DNA from 2 places in the Microbacterium sp. AC132 genome. Region 2 is predicted to be linked to the other one. Evidence: predicted binding sites of a transcription regulator. Region 2 holds the regulator's gene; the other holds the start of a gene.
The links. The regulator HrcA, encoded in region 2, represses chaperone genes, less so after heat shock. The targets are predictions, from matches to a motif close to TTNGCACTCGNNNNNNNCGAGTGCNAA.
Positions count from the first base shown of each region.

Region 1 (7,184 bases), 2.5 Mb from region 2:
ACGCGACGAAGGACGACGGCGAGACGGTGTGCCTGACGCTCGACGCCGCCGACAAGTCGGCGGATCAGTGCCAGCCCGCGTCCGATCTCGACAACGGGAACGGCATCGGCCTGAACGCGAGCGTCGCGGTGCCGGGGGAGGGGGACGAGGGCCTCGAGGAGATCTGGGCGTCCGCCGCGCGAGCGATGAACGGGGAGGTCGTCGGCATCATCCAGCGATGGCGTTCGGACGAGAACTCCTGGCTGTCGCAGTTCCAGGGCGACGAGCGGGAACGCGCCGAGCAGCTGGTCGAGGAGGGTTTCGAAGAGTTCTCCTTCTCGGTCGTCGGGTACTTCCGCGATGCGCCGGTCTGGCGCGCACAGCGCGTCGAGAGCGACGACATCCAGGACTGCCTCATCGTCGATGCCGTCCAGGCCGTCGAATGCCGCCCGGCGAGCGAGGGACAATCGTCGGCGGACGTCATCGAGGTCGCCGGAACCATCGTGGACGAGGCCGGAGGGATGATCTCCGACTGGAGCGTGCGTCTCGCGTACACGTCGAACGGCATGCCCTACCTCGTGGTGTCCGGAGACAGCACGACGGCGACGGCTGAGCAGACGGTGAGGCCCGGTGAGACACTCGCGCTCGGCGGCGAATACCAGGATCCGATCCAGGTCGACATCCCGTCCGACGACTCCGAGGGCTAGGCGCCGGGGAGACGTCAGCCCGCTGCCGGCACCCGATCGGCGAGGATCGCTCGTCGCTGATCACCCACGCGAGTGAGGATCAGCGTCGCGGTCTGCTCGCCCCGCAGCGCCAGCTTCTTGCGGAAGGCCGCGGGGTCGATGTCCATGCCGCGCTTCTTGATCTCGAGGGATCCGATGTCGTTCGCCTTGAGGACTGCGCTGATCGCCTTCGGGTTCGCCGGCATCGTCTCGCGCACCCGGAACGACTGCACGAACGGACTGGTGACCGCGGCGTCGGAGGTGAGATACGCGATGCGCTCGTCGAGCATTCCCGCGTCGAGGCTGCGCGCGACATCGCCGATCAGACGCGCCCGGATCACCGCCCCGTCCGGCTCGTGCAGGAACGCGCCGAGTTCGCGCACGGGCTCGTCGACGGCGTCGGCGCCTGCGGTGAGTTCATGTGAGCGCTCGCCGCGGATCACGAGGGCGGAACGGCGGATGCCGTCGCGGGCGAGTGCGCGCGTCCAGAGCACGAGCTCGACCACGCTGCCGTCTGCGCTCACCCACTGCGCCTCGGCGTCGACGGGAAGCGAATCGCGGTCGTGACCGGGACCGAGCTTGATGCCCGTCGATGTGCGTGAGGCCACGTCGAAGGCCCAGTCCAGCGGCGGAGAGTAGTCATCGGACGAGACCCGGCGCGTCTCGCTGTGCCCGGCGGTGCGGCGGGCCGGATCCATCCAGATCGCCTGGTTCTCGTCGCCCTCGACGGGCACGTGCGCCTCGGCCGTGCCGTGGATCACCCTCGCGCTGTCTCCGAGAGGCGCCAGGTTGTACGCCGCGATCGCCGAGGTCACCTCGTCGGCGTCGACGGCGACGACGTCGAGCCCTGCACCGGCGAACGCAAGAGAATCCCCGCCGATGCCGCAGCCGAGATCCGCGACGCGAGTGATGCCGGCGCGGCGCATCCGCTGGGCATGCCGGGCGGCCACGCCCAGCCGTGTCGCCTGCTCGAGTCCGGCCCGGGTGAACAGCATCCGGGCCGCGAAGTCGCCGAACTTGCCTTTCGCCTTGGTGCGAAGTCGTGCCTGTCCGACCACGGCCGAGACGAGCTCGGGCGAGTGGCCGGCCGCACGCAGCCGGGATACGATCCGAGCGACGTCGGCGACCTCGTCGACGGGGCCGAGTTCGTCCAGCGCCTTCAGGCCCTCGGGGGTGAGCAGTGCGCGCAGCTCGGAGATCTCCACTGCCCCAGCTTAGGCGGCGGGCTGTTCGCCGCATTGGCACTCGCATTGCGTGAGTGCCAGCGGAACGCCTAGACTGGATTAGCACTCTCGGGTTGAGAGTGCGAAAAGTCTTCCTGTCAGCGTCAAGAAAGAAGAGGTAGACCGTGTCGGTTTCCATCAAGCCGCTCGAGGACCGCATCGTCATCAAGCAGGTCGAGGCCGAGCAGACCACCGCGAGTGGCCTGGTCATCCCCGACACCGCCAAGGAGAAGCCCCAGGAGGGCGAGGTCGTGGCCGTGGGCCCCGGCCGCATCGATGACAACGGCAACCGCGTTCCGCTCGACGTCGCCGTGGGCGACCGTGTGCTCTACAGCAAGTACGGCGGCACCGAGGTGAAGTTCGGCGCAGACGAGTACCTCGTCCTGTCGGCTCGCGACGTGCTCGCAGTCGTCGTCCGCTGAGACAACGTCTTCGGAAGGCCCGGATGCATCACGCATCCGGGCCTTCCTGCGTGTTCGGCCACCGGTGCATCGATTCCTGCCAATGTCCGGATGGCGGGTCTCGTGGGTCGGAGGCGGCGCGGCGACGGGCATAGGGTTGTGCGGTGACCCCGACGAACGCCGCCTCCCGAGCCACTCAGACGGCGGGAGTCGCGTACGCGGGGGAGCGTATCTGCTCTGGGGCGTGCTGCCCCTCTACTTCCTGCTGCTCGTGCCCACCGGTCCGTGGGAGGTCGTCGCGTGGCGCGTGCTGCTGTCGTTCGTCTTCTGCCTGCTCCTCCTCACCGTGATGCGCGGCTGGGCCGCCTTCGGCGTCATCGTCCGGCAGCCGAGGCTGCTGGGATGGACGGCTCTGGCGGGTGTCCTGATCTACGTCAACTGGCAGGTGTTCCTCATCGGAACCCTCTCCGGGAACATCGTGGAGACCAGCCTCGGGTACTTCATCAACCCGATCACCACCGTGCTGCTCGGGGTGTTCGTGCTCAAGGAGCGCATCCGCAGGCTCCAGTGGGCGGCGATCGGCATCGCGGCGGTCGCCGTGATCGTGATCGTCCTCTTCTACGGCGAGTTCCCGTGGATCGCCCTCTCGCTGACGGCTTCGTTCGGAGTCTACGGACTCATCAAGAAGAAGATCGGCCCCGCGGTCGATGCGGTCAGCGGACTCACGCTCGAGTCGTTCTGGCTGATCCCGATCGCCATCGTGCAGCTGATCCTCGTCGCCGCCACCCCCGCCGGGATCACGATGGGCTCCCAGGGTGTGTGGCATGCGGTGCTTCTCGCATTCGCCGGTGTGGCCACGGCGGTGCCCCTGCTGCTCTTCGCCGCGGGCACCCGGCGCATCAACCTCACCGTCATCGGGATGATCCAGTTCGTCACCCCCGTCATGCAGTTCATCATCGGCGCGGTCGTGCTCGGCGAGCCGATGCCGCCCGAGCGGTGGGCGGGCTTCATCATCGTCTGGGTCGCGATCCTCGTGTTCCTGATCGACCTGCTGCTCGCCGCGCGTCGCGGACGCCGGATCGATCAGCCGACACTCGTCTGAACTCCCGGTTCACCCGTCCGGAAACTCGGTGTCGGATCGTTAACGCACCGAAACATCGGCGACCCCTACGCGAAGCCTTTCAGTCCTAGTGTTAGAGCACCCGACCGTGGTCACAATCCACGGCCAGTCACGCAAGGGAGCATCATGACCTCATTCACGCGCTCGCGCAGCGCCAAGATTCTCGCCGGAGTCGCGCTGCTGAGCGTCTCGGCGATCGTCGTCGCGGGCTGCAGCGGCACGCCCTCTGAGGAGCCGTCCGACGGTGGTGGCGGCGGCGGATCGTCGGCCGACCTCACGCTCGAGCTCGGCTCGCTGCTGCCGCAGACCGGTTCGCTGTCGTTCCTCGGCCCGCCCATGGAATCCGGCGTCGGCCTCGCGGTCAAGGAGGTCAACGATGCTGCTGCCGGCGTCACGATCAACCTGACGGCTGAGGACGAAGGCGACACCGACACCAAGGCCTACGAGACGTCGATCAGCAAGCTCCAGGGCGCGGGCGTCACCGCCATCGTCGGCGCCGCGGCGTCGGGCGTCTCACGCCTGATCCTCGACGGAAACGTCAGCGCCGGCATCCTGCAGATCTCGGCCTCGAACACCGGCCCGGACTTCACCGACTGGGACGACAACGGTCTCTACTTCCGCACCGCGCCCAGCGACCTTCTGCAGGGTGAGGTCCTCGGCAACCTGATCGCCGAAGACGGACACAAGACCCTCGGCGTGATCTACCAGAACGACGCCTACGGAACCGGACTGTTCGACAACATCAAGTCGACGTTCGAGAACGCGGGTGGCGAGGTCGTCGCTGACGCGTCGTACAACGTCGGTGACGGTCAGTTCGACGCACAGGTCGAGACGATCAAGGCTCAGAACCCCGACGCCGTCGCGATCGTGTCGTTCGACCAGTTCAAGACCATCGCCCCGCTGCTGGTCAACGCCGGCATCTCGCCCGACAAGTTCTACCTCGTCGACGGAAACCTGTCGGACTACGGCTCCTCGCCCGACACGAACTTCCCGTTCTCGCTCGAGGGCGCACAGGGCACGAAGCCGGGACCGGCGCTCGAGGACGACTTCACCGACCGTCTGCAGACGTTCTGGACCGGTGAGGGCAACCCCGAGGTCAACGACTTCACCTACGCAGCCGAGGCCTACGACGCGGTCGTGCTCGTCGCACTCGCGTCTCTCGCCGCCGGTTCGACCGAGGGCGCGGACATCGCTGCGAAGATGGCCGAGGTCTCGGGCGGCAGCGGAGACGGTGAGAAGTGCACCAGCTTCGAGGACTGCGCGGCGATCATCAACGACGGTGGAACCGCCGACTACGACGGCTACTCCGGCGAGATCACGTTCGATGAGAACGGCGACCCGCAGGGTGCATCGATCGGCACGTACGAGTACGGCGCCGACAACCTGATCTCCCGCACCAACTGATCACGAGCGAAGGCCCCGGATCCTCGATCCGGGGCCTTCGTCGTGTGCGTGCCCCGAGCTGCGGCCGCGTGTCCGGAGCTGCGCGGGGGGACAGAAGAGGGGCGGATGCGAGTCGCATCCGCCCCTCTGTCGTGGGAGCCCTCAGGCGGCGTCGGTGCCGAGAGTTCCGAGGTAGAGGCCGATGACCTTCGGATCGTTCAGCAGGTCGCGTCCGGTGCCCTCGTACGCGTCCTTGCCCTGGTCGAGCACGTAGCCGCGGTCGCAGATCTGCAGGCAGCGCCGCGCGTTCTGCTCGACCATGATCGTCGTCACGCCCGCCTTGTTGATGTCGGAGACGCGGATGAACGCATCGTCCTGACGCACGGGGGAGAGGCCGGCGGAGGGCTCGTCGAGAAGCAGCACCGACGGGTCCATCATGAGTGCCCTCGACATCGCCACCATCTGCCGCTCGCCGCCCGAGAGCGACCCGGCGCGCTGCTTGAGGCGCTTGCCGAGTTCGGCGAAGATGCCGGTGACGAACTCGAGGCGCTCGGCGTAGATCTTGGGGTTCTGATACAGCCCCATCTGCAGGTTCTCCTCGATCGAGAGCGAGGGGAACACATTGTTCGTCTGCGGCACGAAGGCGACGCCCCGCTTGACGAGCTTGTCGGCCTTCAACCCGATGATGCTCTCTCCGTTCACGGTGATCTCGCCGCTGCGGACGTTCACCATCCCGAAGATCGCCTTCAGCAGGGTCGACTTGCCGGCGCCGTTGGGGCCGATGATGCCGATCAGCTCGCCCTGTCGGGCGACGAGGTTGGCGCCGTTGAGGATGTTCACACCGGGCAGGTAGCCGGCGTGCACGTCCTTCAGCTCGACGACGATGTCGTCCGTTCGCGGTGCCGCAGCGGAGGTCTCGGCGCTCATGCGTTGTCCTTCTGGTCGTGATCCGGCGTGCTCGTCGCTTCGAGCTCCGCCTCGGCTTCTGCTTCGATCTGCTCGCGGAGCTTGGCGGCGGTGGCGTTCTCGATCACGGGGATGCGACCGGTCACGGCACCGAGATCGAGGTCCTGGTGGGCGCCGAGATAGGCGTCGACCACGGCCGGGTCCTCCATGACCTCGTCGGGCGGGCCCTCGGCGACGACCTTGCCCTCGGCCATGACCACGACCCAGTCGGCGATGTGGCGGACCATGTGCATGTCGTGCTCGACGAACAGCACCGTCATGCCCAGGCCCTTGAGGTCGAGGATGTGATCGAGGAGCGACTGGGTCAGCGCCGGATTGACGCCGGCCATCGGCTCGTCGAGCATCACCAGGGTCGGATCGCTCATGAGGGCTCGCGCCATCTCGAGGAGCTTGCGCTGGCCGCCCGAGAGCGCCGCGGCGAAGTCCTTCTCCTTGGCGTCGAGCTTGAAGCGGGCCAGCAGCTCGCGGGCCTTGACCTCGATCTCCTGATCCTGCTTGCGCCACAGGAACGGGAACAGGCTCGACCAGAAGCCCTCGCCGCGCTGTCCCGGAGCACCGAGCTTCATGTTCTCGAGCACGGTGAGCAGCGACAGCGACTTGGTCAGCTGGAACGTGCGCACCTGTCCCATGCGCGCCACCTTGAAGGAGGGAACGCCCGAGAGGCTCGTGCCGTCGAACGACCAGGTCCCGCTGTTCGGCTTGTCGAAACCGCAGAGCAGGTTGAACAGGGTCGTCTTCCCTGCTCCGTTCGGGCCGATCAGAGCGGTGATGGCGCCGCGAGGGATCTCGACGTGGTCGACGTCGACGGCCGTCAGACCGCCGAAGCGCCGCTGCACGGCATCCGCGATCAGGATGGGATCGACCTTCGGCACGCCGGGGGCCGCAGGGCCCTTGGCGAGCCCGGTGGTCTTCGGTCGGCGGATGCTGCCGGTCGCGGGCGCCGTCTGGGCGCTCTCGTCGGGGGTCAGTTCATTTGACAAAGGTCATCTCCCTCTTGTCTCCGAGGATGCCCTGAGGTCGGAAGATCACGAGCAGCATCAGGGCGATGCCGACGAAGATGAACACCAGGGTCGAGGCCTGGCTGTCGGACATGGGCAGGATTCCGGACCGCGCCATCGCCGGGAGCAGGTTCGCCATGAAAGCGAAGACGACCCAGAAGAGGATGGCCCCGAGTGTCGGGCCGAACACGGTGGCCGCGCCGCCCAGCAGCAGGATCGTCCACAGGAAGAACGTGAGCGAGGTCGTGTAGCTGCCCGGCACGACAGCCGAGGGGAGGACGAAGACGATTCCTCCGGCTGCGCCGATCACGCCACCGACGACGAGCGCCTGCATCTTGTACGCGAAGACGTTCTTGCCGAGCGAGCGCACGGCATCCTCATCCTCGCGG
Region 1 covers NZ_OZ409862.1:661,284-668,467, reverse strand. The annotation lists gene ACZZZQ_RS03100 (hypothetical protein) at 1-686, shown strand, start outside; gene ACZZZQ_RS03095 (class I SAM-dependent methyltransferase) at 701-1,909, opposite strand; gene groES (co-chaperone GroES) at 2,053-2,349, shown strand; gene rarD (EamA family transporter RarD) at 2,573-3,430, shown strand; gene ACZZZQ_RS03080 (ABC transporter substrate-binding protein) at 3,575-4,852, shown strand; gene ACZZZQ_RS03075 (ABC transporter ATP-binding protein) at 4,994-5,758, opposite strand; gene ACZZZQ_RS03070 (ABC transporter ATP-binding protein) at 5,755-6,720, opposite strand; gene ACZZZQ_RS03065 (branched-chain amino acid ABC transporter permease) at 6,767-7,184, opposite strand, start outside.
Region 1: the regulator HrcA is predicted to act here: its motif matches at 1,943-1,969, upstream of groES (co-chaperone GroES).

Region 2 (7,184 bases):
TGCAGTCCGAACATCTCGCGCTCCTCGTCGGGCTCGGCGTGATCGAAGCCGAGGAGGTGCAGCAGACCGTGGGTGGTGAGCAGGATCAGCTCGTCCATCAGGGTGTGGCCGGCGGCCTGGGCCTGAGCCTCGGCGACCTGAGGACACAGCACGATGTCTCCCAGCAGCCCCGGGGCCGTGGGGCGATCCTCGGTGCCCGGGCGCAGCTCGTCCATCGGGAAGCTGAGCACGTCGGTCGGACCGGGCTCATCCATCCACTGCACGTGGAGGGCCTCCATGGCAGCCTCGTCGACGAGCACGATCGCGACCTCGGCGTCCGGGCTGACATGCATCTGCGCGAGGTTGAAGTCGGTCAGGCGCTGCAGCACGGTCTCGTCGACGTCGATGGCCGACTCGTTGTTGATCTCGATCATGGCTGTGCTCGTTTCATCAGGAGAGGCCTCGTTTCGGCATCCGGTCTCGGGGTCCTGGTCGCTGTGCGCCCCGCCGGTCGGCACGGTTGGCGAACTCCGCCGCCTGCTCGCGCTCGTAGCGCTGGGCGGTGCGCCGCTCGTCATACTCGCTGTAGGCGTCGACGATCCGTCCGACCAGCGAGTGACGCACCACGTCGTCGCTCGTGAGCCGCGCGAAATGGATGTCGTCGATGCCGTCGAGCACGCGGGTGACGAGCCGGAGTCCCGAGGATCCCTGCGGGAGATCGACCTGGGTGATGTCACCGGTGACGACCATCTTCGACCCGAAGCCGAGACGCGTGAGGAACATCTTCATCTGCTCGGGAGTCGTGTTCTGCGCTTCGTCGAGCACCACGAACGAGTCGTTGAGCGTGCGGCCGCGCATGTAGGCGAGAGGGGCGACCTCGATCGTGCCCGTCGCCATCAGACGAGGGACGATCTCGGGGTCCATCATCTCGTTCAGCGCGTCATAGAGCGGGCGGAGGTACGGGTCGATCTTGTCGGTGAGCGTGCCCGGCAGGAATCCGAGCCGCTCTCCGGCCTCGACCGCGGGGCGGGTGAGGATGATGCGGGTGACCTCTTTGCGCTGCAGGGCCTGGACGGCCTTGGCCATCGCGAGGTAGGTCTTTCCGGTACCGGCCGGGCCGATGCCGAAGACGATCGTGTTCTCCTCGATCGCGTCGACGTACTCCTTCTGCCCCAGCGTCTTGGGACGGATGACCTTGCCCCTGGTCGACAGGATCGCCTCTCCGAGCACCTCGCTCGGGCGAGGGCCGCCGTCGTTGCGCAGCAGGCGGGCCGAGCTCGTCACGTCGCTCGGGGCGAGGTCGTGGCCTGCCTTGGTCATGGTCATCAGCTCGTCGACCAGGGTCTTCGCCTTCGCGACTGCCTCCGGCGCGCCGGTGAGCGTGATCTCGTTGCCGCGCACGAGCACCTGGACGTCGCGGTGCTCCTTCTCGAGCATCCGGAGCAGTCGATCCTGCGGACCGAGGAGCTGCACCATGGCGACGCCGTCGGCGTAGATCTTCTCGACGGCGGTGTCGGATGCGGTCAGGTCGTTTTCGTCAGAAGCCAACGAGCTTGCTCTCCTCGATGTTGCCGAGCACATGGGCGTGCACGTGGAAGACGGACTGGGCGGCGCTGGCGCCGTTGTTGAAGATGAGGCGGTATTCGCCGTTCGCATGCTCGGAGGCGAGCTGCTTCGCAGCCGCGACGATCTCCGCGAGCAGACCGGGGTCGCCCTCGGCGAGCTCCGTGACGTCGCGGTAGTCCTCGGTCTTGGGGATCACGAGCGCGTGCAGCGGTGCCTGCGGGTTGATGTCCCGGATCGCGAACACGCGGCCGGTGTCGAGCAGGATCTCACCCGGGATGTCGCCGTTGAGGATGCGCGTGAAGATCGAGGGCTCGGACATGCTCCCAGTCTACTGACCGCAGCACTGCCGGGTCCGTAGCCTGATCACCAGCGGCTGAGTGCGACCGACAGCACGGCGATCGCAGCCGGGCCCGCCGTGGACGTGCGCAGCACGGTGTCTCCGAGCAGCACACGCTCGGCGCCGGCGTCCGACAGCTTCAAGAGCTCGTCGTCGGAGATACCGCCCTCGGGCCCGACGACGAGGACGATGTCCCTGCCGTCCGGCTCGAGCTCGGACAACCGCACGGGGGCGGTCGGGTCGAGAAGCAGCACCCGCTGAGATGCGGCGCGTCTCGCGAGGTCGGCGGTCGACGCCGGAGGCGCCACCTCCGGGACCCACGCCCGGTGAGCCTGCTTCGCCGCCTCGCGGACGATCGTCGCCCACCGCTCGCGCCCCTTGACGGCCTTGGGACCATCCCATCGGGATACGCTTCGACTCGCCTGCCACGGCACGATCTCATCGACGCCGAGCTCGCATGCCGCCTGCACGGCGAGCTCGTCGCGATCGCCCTTCGCGAGAGCCTGCACGAGCACGATGCGAGGGCTGGGCGCGGGGTCGACCGATCGCTCGGCCACGCGCACGTCGACGCGGGACGGAGACACCTCTTCGGCGACGCCGGTCAGCCACACCCCCGAGCCGTCGCCGACCGTCACCGCCTCGCCGACGCGGAGCCGTCGGACGACGGCGGCGTGCTTCGCCTCGGCGCCGGTGAGCGACACGAGGTCTCCGACCGCGGCATCCGAGGAGTTCTCGACGAGGAAGTGGAGTGCCATGAGCGCCGTCCGGATCAGTGCGAACGGAAGCGGTCGCGGAGCTTCGAGAACAGCCCCTGCTGGAACTGCGCCAGCTGCGGGCCCGGTGCCTTGGTCTTCTTCGCGAAGTCCTCGATGAGCGCGCGCTGCGCGGAGTCGAGCCGGGTCGGAGTGACCACCTGCACGCCGACGCGGAGGTCGCCGCGCTGGTTGCCCCGCAGCGGCGTGATGCCGCGGCCCTTGATCGTCAGCACGTCGCCGGACTGGACGCCCGAGCGGATCTCGAGATCGACCTCGCCGTCGAGACCCTGGATCGTGGTCTCGGTGCCGAGGATCGCATCCGGCATCGACACCTCCAGCGTCGCCAGCAGGTCGTCGCCGTCGCGGCTGAAAGACGGGTGCGGGTTCACGGTGACCTCGACGTACAGGTCGCCGTTCGGGCCACCCGCCTTGCCGACCTCGCCAGAGCCCGGCAGCTGCAGGCGCAGCCCGGTCTCGACGCCGGCGGGGATGTCGAGCGAGACGGTGCGACGCGAGCGCACCCGCCCCTGGCCGCCGCAGGTGCCGCACGGATACGGGATCGTCGTGCCGTAGCCCTCGCAGGTGCCGCAGGGCTGAGAGGTCACGACGTTGCCGAGCAGGCTCCGCACCTGACGCTGAACGTGTCCGGAGCCGCCGCAGATGTCACAGGTGACGGGCGACGTGCCCTCCTGGCAGCACGAGCCGTTGCACGTCTCGCACAGCACGGCCGTGTCGACCTCGATGTCGCGGTGCGCACCGAAGACGACGTCGCCGAGATCGAGGGTCACCCGGACGAGGGCGTCCTGTCCCCGTTCGCGGCGTGACCGCGGACGCGCGCCCCTGCCACCGCCTTGGCCCGCGCCGAAGAAGGTCTCGAAGATGTCCCCGAAGCCGCCGAAGCCCTGGAAGTTGCCAGCGGCGCCGTCTCCGCCGCCCATGTCGTAGCGGCGACGGGAATCGTCGTCGCTCAGGACGTCGTATGCATGCGTGACGAGCTTGAACTGCTCGGCCGCGTCTTCACCCGGATTCACATCGGGGTGGAGCTGACGAGCGAGGCGTCGGTACGCCTTCTTGATCTCGTCGGTGGAGGCGTCACGAGAGACGCCGAGTACCTCGTAGTGGTCTGCCACAATGGCCCTTCTGCGTGTGCTGTTCTCTGGGCGGCCGCGTCAGCGGGCCGCCTCGTCTTCGTCGAGCATCCGAGACAGATAGCGGGCCACGGCCCGCGCCGCCGCGAGATTGCTCGGATAGTCCATGCGCGTCGGCCCCATCACGCCGACTCGCGCTGTGCCGCTGGGGGCGGCGTAGTTGCTGGCCACGATCGATGCCTCGCCGAGGCCGAAGGACGCGTTCTCGGTGCCGATGCTGGCGGCGAGACCGTGGGAGTCCGCCTCCATCTCGCTCATCAGCCGCAGCAGCGTCACCTGCTCCTCGATCGCCTCGAGCAGAGGGTGGATGCTGCCGCGGAAGTCCTGCTCGCGTCGAGCCAGAGTCGCTGCTCCGGCCATCACCAGGCGCTCCTGACGGAAGGCGCCGAGCTCGTCGATGACGATCGTCGCGAGAGCGCGCAGTACGACGTCATGACTGTGTGCGTCGTCCGCGAGAAGCGCCTGCAGCCGCTCAGCGGCGTCGCTCACCGCCCGGCCCGTGATCAGGGCGGAGAGACGAGCACGCAGCAGCGCCATGTCGGCGTCGTCGACGTCGACGGGCAGCGGGGCGATGCGCTGCGAGACGCCGCCCGCGTCGGTGACGAGCACGATGAGCAGACGATTCGGCGCCAGCGCCACGAGTTCGAGATGCGTGAGATGCGCGCGCGCGAATGACGGGTACTGCGCCAGCGCGACCTGCCCCGTGAGCTGCGTCAGCACTCGGACCGTGCGCACCATCAGGTCGTCGAGGTCGGAGGGAGCGGTGAGGAAGGACTCGATGGCCGTGCGCTGCGCGACCGACAGTGGCCGCAGCTGGGCGAGATGATCCACGAACACGCGGTAGCCCTTGTCGGTGGGAACGCGACCGGAGGAGGTGTGCGGGGCGGCGATCAGCTCTTCGTCTTCGAGCAGTGCCATGTCGTTGCGGATCGTCGCCGCGGACACGCCGAAGGAGTATCGGTCGACGATCGATCGGCTGCCGACGGGTTCATGGGTCTCGACGTAGTCCTGCACGATCGCGCGGAGAACCTGGAGGCCTCTTTCGCTGACCATCGCAACTCCCTCCCTCTTGGCACTCACTGGCTACGAGTGCCAATTCTACCCGCCGACGCCGACCACGTGCTGATCCGGCACGATGTCCGGACTCAGCGGTCGCCGATCAGTCGGTGAGCTCACGCACGACGGCATCGGCGAGCAGGCGCCCCCGCAGTGTGAGCTGCACGCGTCCGCGAACGGCAGCGGCCGGGTCGACGAGCCCATCCGCGATCAGACCCGCGACGCGTGTCCTCTTGTCCGCGGCGAGGTCGCTGACGGCGATGCCCTCGCGGATGCGACTCAGCAGCAGGATGCGCTCGAGCGTCGTCGACTGCTCGTCCGGCCGCTCCGTGCCGGCGGCGGGAGACTCCGCTGCGGCGAGCCGCTGTGCATACGCGGCCGGATGCTTGACGTTCCACCACCGCAGGCCGGCGACGTGACTGTGCGCGCCGGGACCGAATCCCCACCAGTCGCTCCCCCGCCAGTAGGCGAGATTGTGCCGCGAACGCTGCTCGGGCGAGCGAGACCAGTTGCTGATCTCGTACCAGTCGAAGCCCGCCGCTGCGAGACGCGCATCGGCGAGCTCGTACATGTCGGCCTGCAGGTCGTCGTCCGGCGCCGGCACCTCGCCTCGGCGGATCTGTCGCGCGAGCTTCGTGCCGTCCTCGATGATCAGCGCGTACGCCGAGATGTGGTCCGACTCGAGTGCGAGCGCCGCGTCGAGCGACGCCTCCCAATCACCGATCGACTCACCGGGGGCGCCGTAGATGAGGTCCACGCTCACGGCGAGGCCAGCGTCCTTCGCCGCGGCGACCGCTGTCGTCACGTTCTCGGGGCGATGAGTGCGGTCGAGAGCGGCGAGCACATGCGGCACTGCCGACTGCATGCCGATCGACAGCCGCGTGACGCCGGCATCCGCGAGGGTCCGCGCGACCTCGGGCGTCACCGTGTCGGGGTTCGCCTCGACCGTGATCTCGGCGCCGTCGACGAGGCCGAACGCGTCGGTCGCCGCACCGAGCATCCGGGCGAGATCCCCCGCGGGCAGAAGAGTCGGCGTGCCGCCGCCGAAGAACACGGTGTCCATCGGGCGCAGCGCGCCCGCATCCGCGAGAACGCGCCTCGCCAGGGCGATCTCGGTGATGAGCGTCGAGGCGTAGTCCTCCTGCTTTGCGCCGCGGAGCTCTCCCGAGGTGTAGGTGTTGAAGTCGCAGTAGCCGCACCGCACCCGGCAGAAGGGGACGTGCAGGTATGCGGAGAAGGGCACGGAGGAATCGATCGGCAGATCGGAGGGCAGATGTCCGTCTGCCGGTGCCGGATCGCCGAGTGGAAGCGGACCGGCCATCAGAGAGGTGCGACCATCAGACCGGAGTCGCGTACAGCGGCGAGATCGCCCGCAGATAGCGTGCGAACAGTTCCCGGCGACGGCGCTTCACCAGCGGCGGGACGACGCGGTAGAGCAGGGAGTTCGGCGCGTCGAAGGCACGGACGGAGAACCACACCTCGTCGTTGTCCTCACGCCAGTCGATGTCGAAGGACTCCTCACCGCGCACCACCGAGCCTCCGACCGTGCCCAGCACGAATCCGATCCGGCGCTTCTCCTCGGTCACGGAGATCACGCGCAGCTCGGCATCCGCCCGCATGCCGGCAACCCGCCCATGCAGACGCAACGTCATGCCCGGGCCGGCGAACGGGGTGCCTTCCGCGTCGAAGCGCTGTTCGACGTCGTTCTTGCTCGGTGCGATCGGAGTGCCCTCGGCGTCGAAGCTGACACCGGCGTAGGCGGGACCGGGCGCGGGGCGCACATCCTCGATGCTGAGGCCCGCCGCGCGCTGCGCGGTCCAGGTCAGCAGCGCTTCGCCCGCGGACTGGAAGCGGTCATGACCGCTGCCGATCCGCCAGGAGTTCTCCGCCGGGATGCTGCGCTCCGGCGGGTACTGCATCAGATCGGGCGCGTGGGTCGCACCCACGGCCGCATAGTCAACCGTGTCGTCTCGGAAAGTCCCGCGCCGCATGCCTTCCAGCCTACTTCCCGTTCCCTGGACGATCACCCTCCACGCCGGGAACAGCCCGGCCCGAAGGTCCTACTTCTTGTCCTTGCCCTCGACGTCGCCGGAGAGCGCTGCGATGAACGCCTCCTGCGGCACTTCGACACGACCGACCATCTTCATGCGCTTCTTGCCCTCTTTCTGCTTCTCGAGGAGCTTGCGCTTGCGGCTGATGTCACCGCCGTAGCATTTGGCGAGCACGTCCTTGCGCAGCGCCCTGATCGTCTCGCGGGCGATGATCCTGGCGCCGATGGCGGCCTGGATCGGCACCTCGAAGTTCTGGCGAGGGATCAGCTTGCGCAGTCGCTCCGTCATCAGC
Region 2 covers NZ_OZ409862.1:3,188,750-3,195,933, reverse strand. The annotation lists gene ybeY (rRNA maturation RNase YbeY) at 1-413, opposite strand, end outside; gene ACZZZQ_RS15340 (PhoH family protein) at 430-1,455, opposite strand; gene ACZZZQ_RS15335 (HIT domain-containing protein) at 1,517-1,864, opposite strand; gene ACZZZQ_RS15330 (16S rRNA (uracil(1498)-N(3))-methyltransferase) at 1,909-2,637, opposite strand; gene dnaJ (molecular chaperone DnaJ) at 2,652-3,767, opposite strand; gene hrcA (heat-inducible transcriptional repressor HrcA) at 3,807-4,838, opposite strand; gene hemW (radical SAM family heme chaperone HemW) at 4,945-6,162, opposite strand; gene ACZZZQ_RS15310 (DUF1990 family protein) at 6,179-6,832, opposite strand; gene lepA (translation elongation factor 4) at 6,902-7,184, opposite strand, start outside.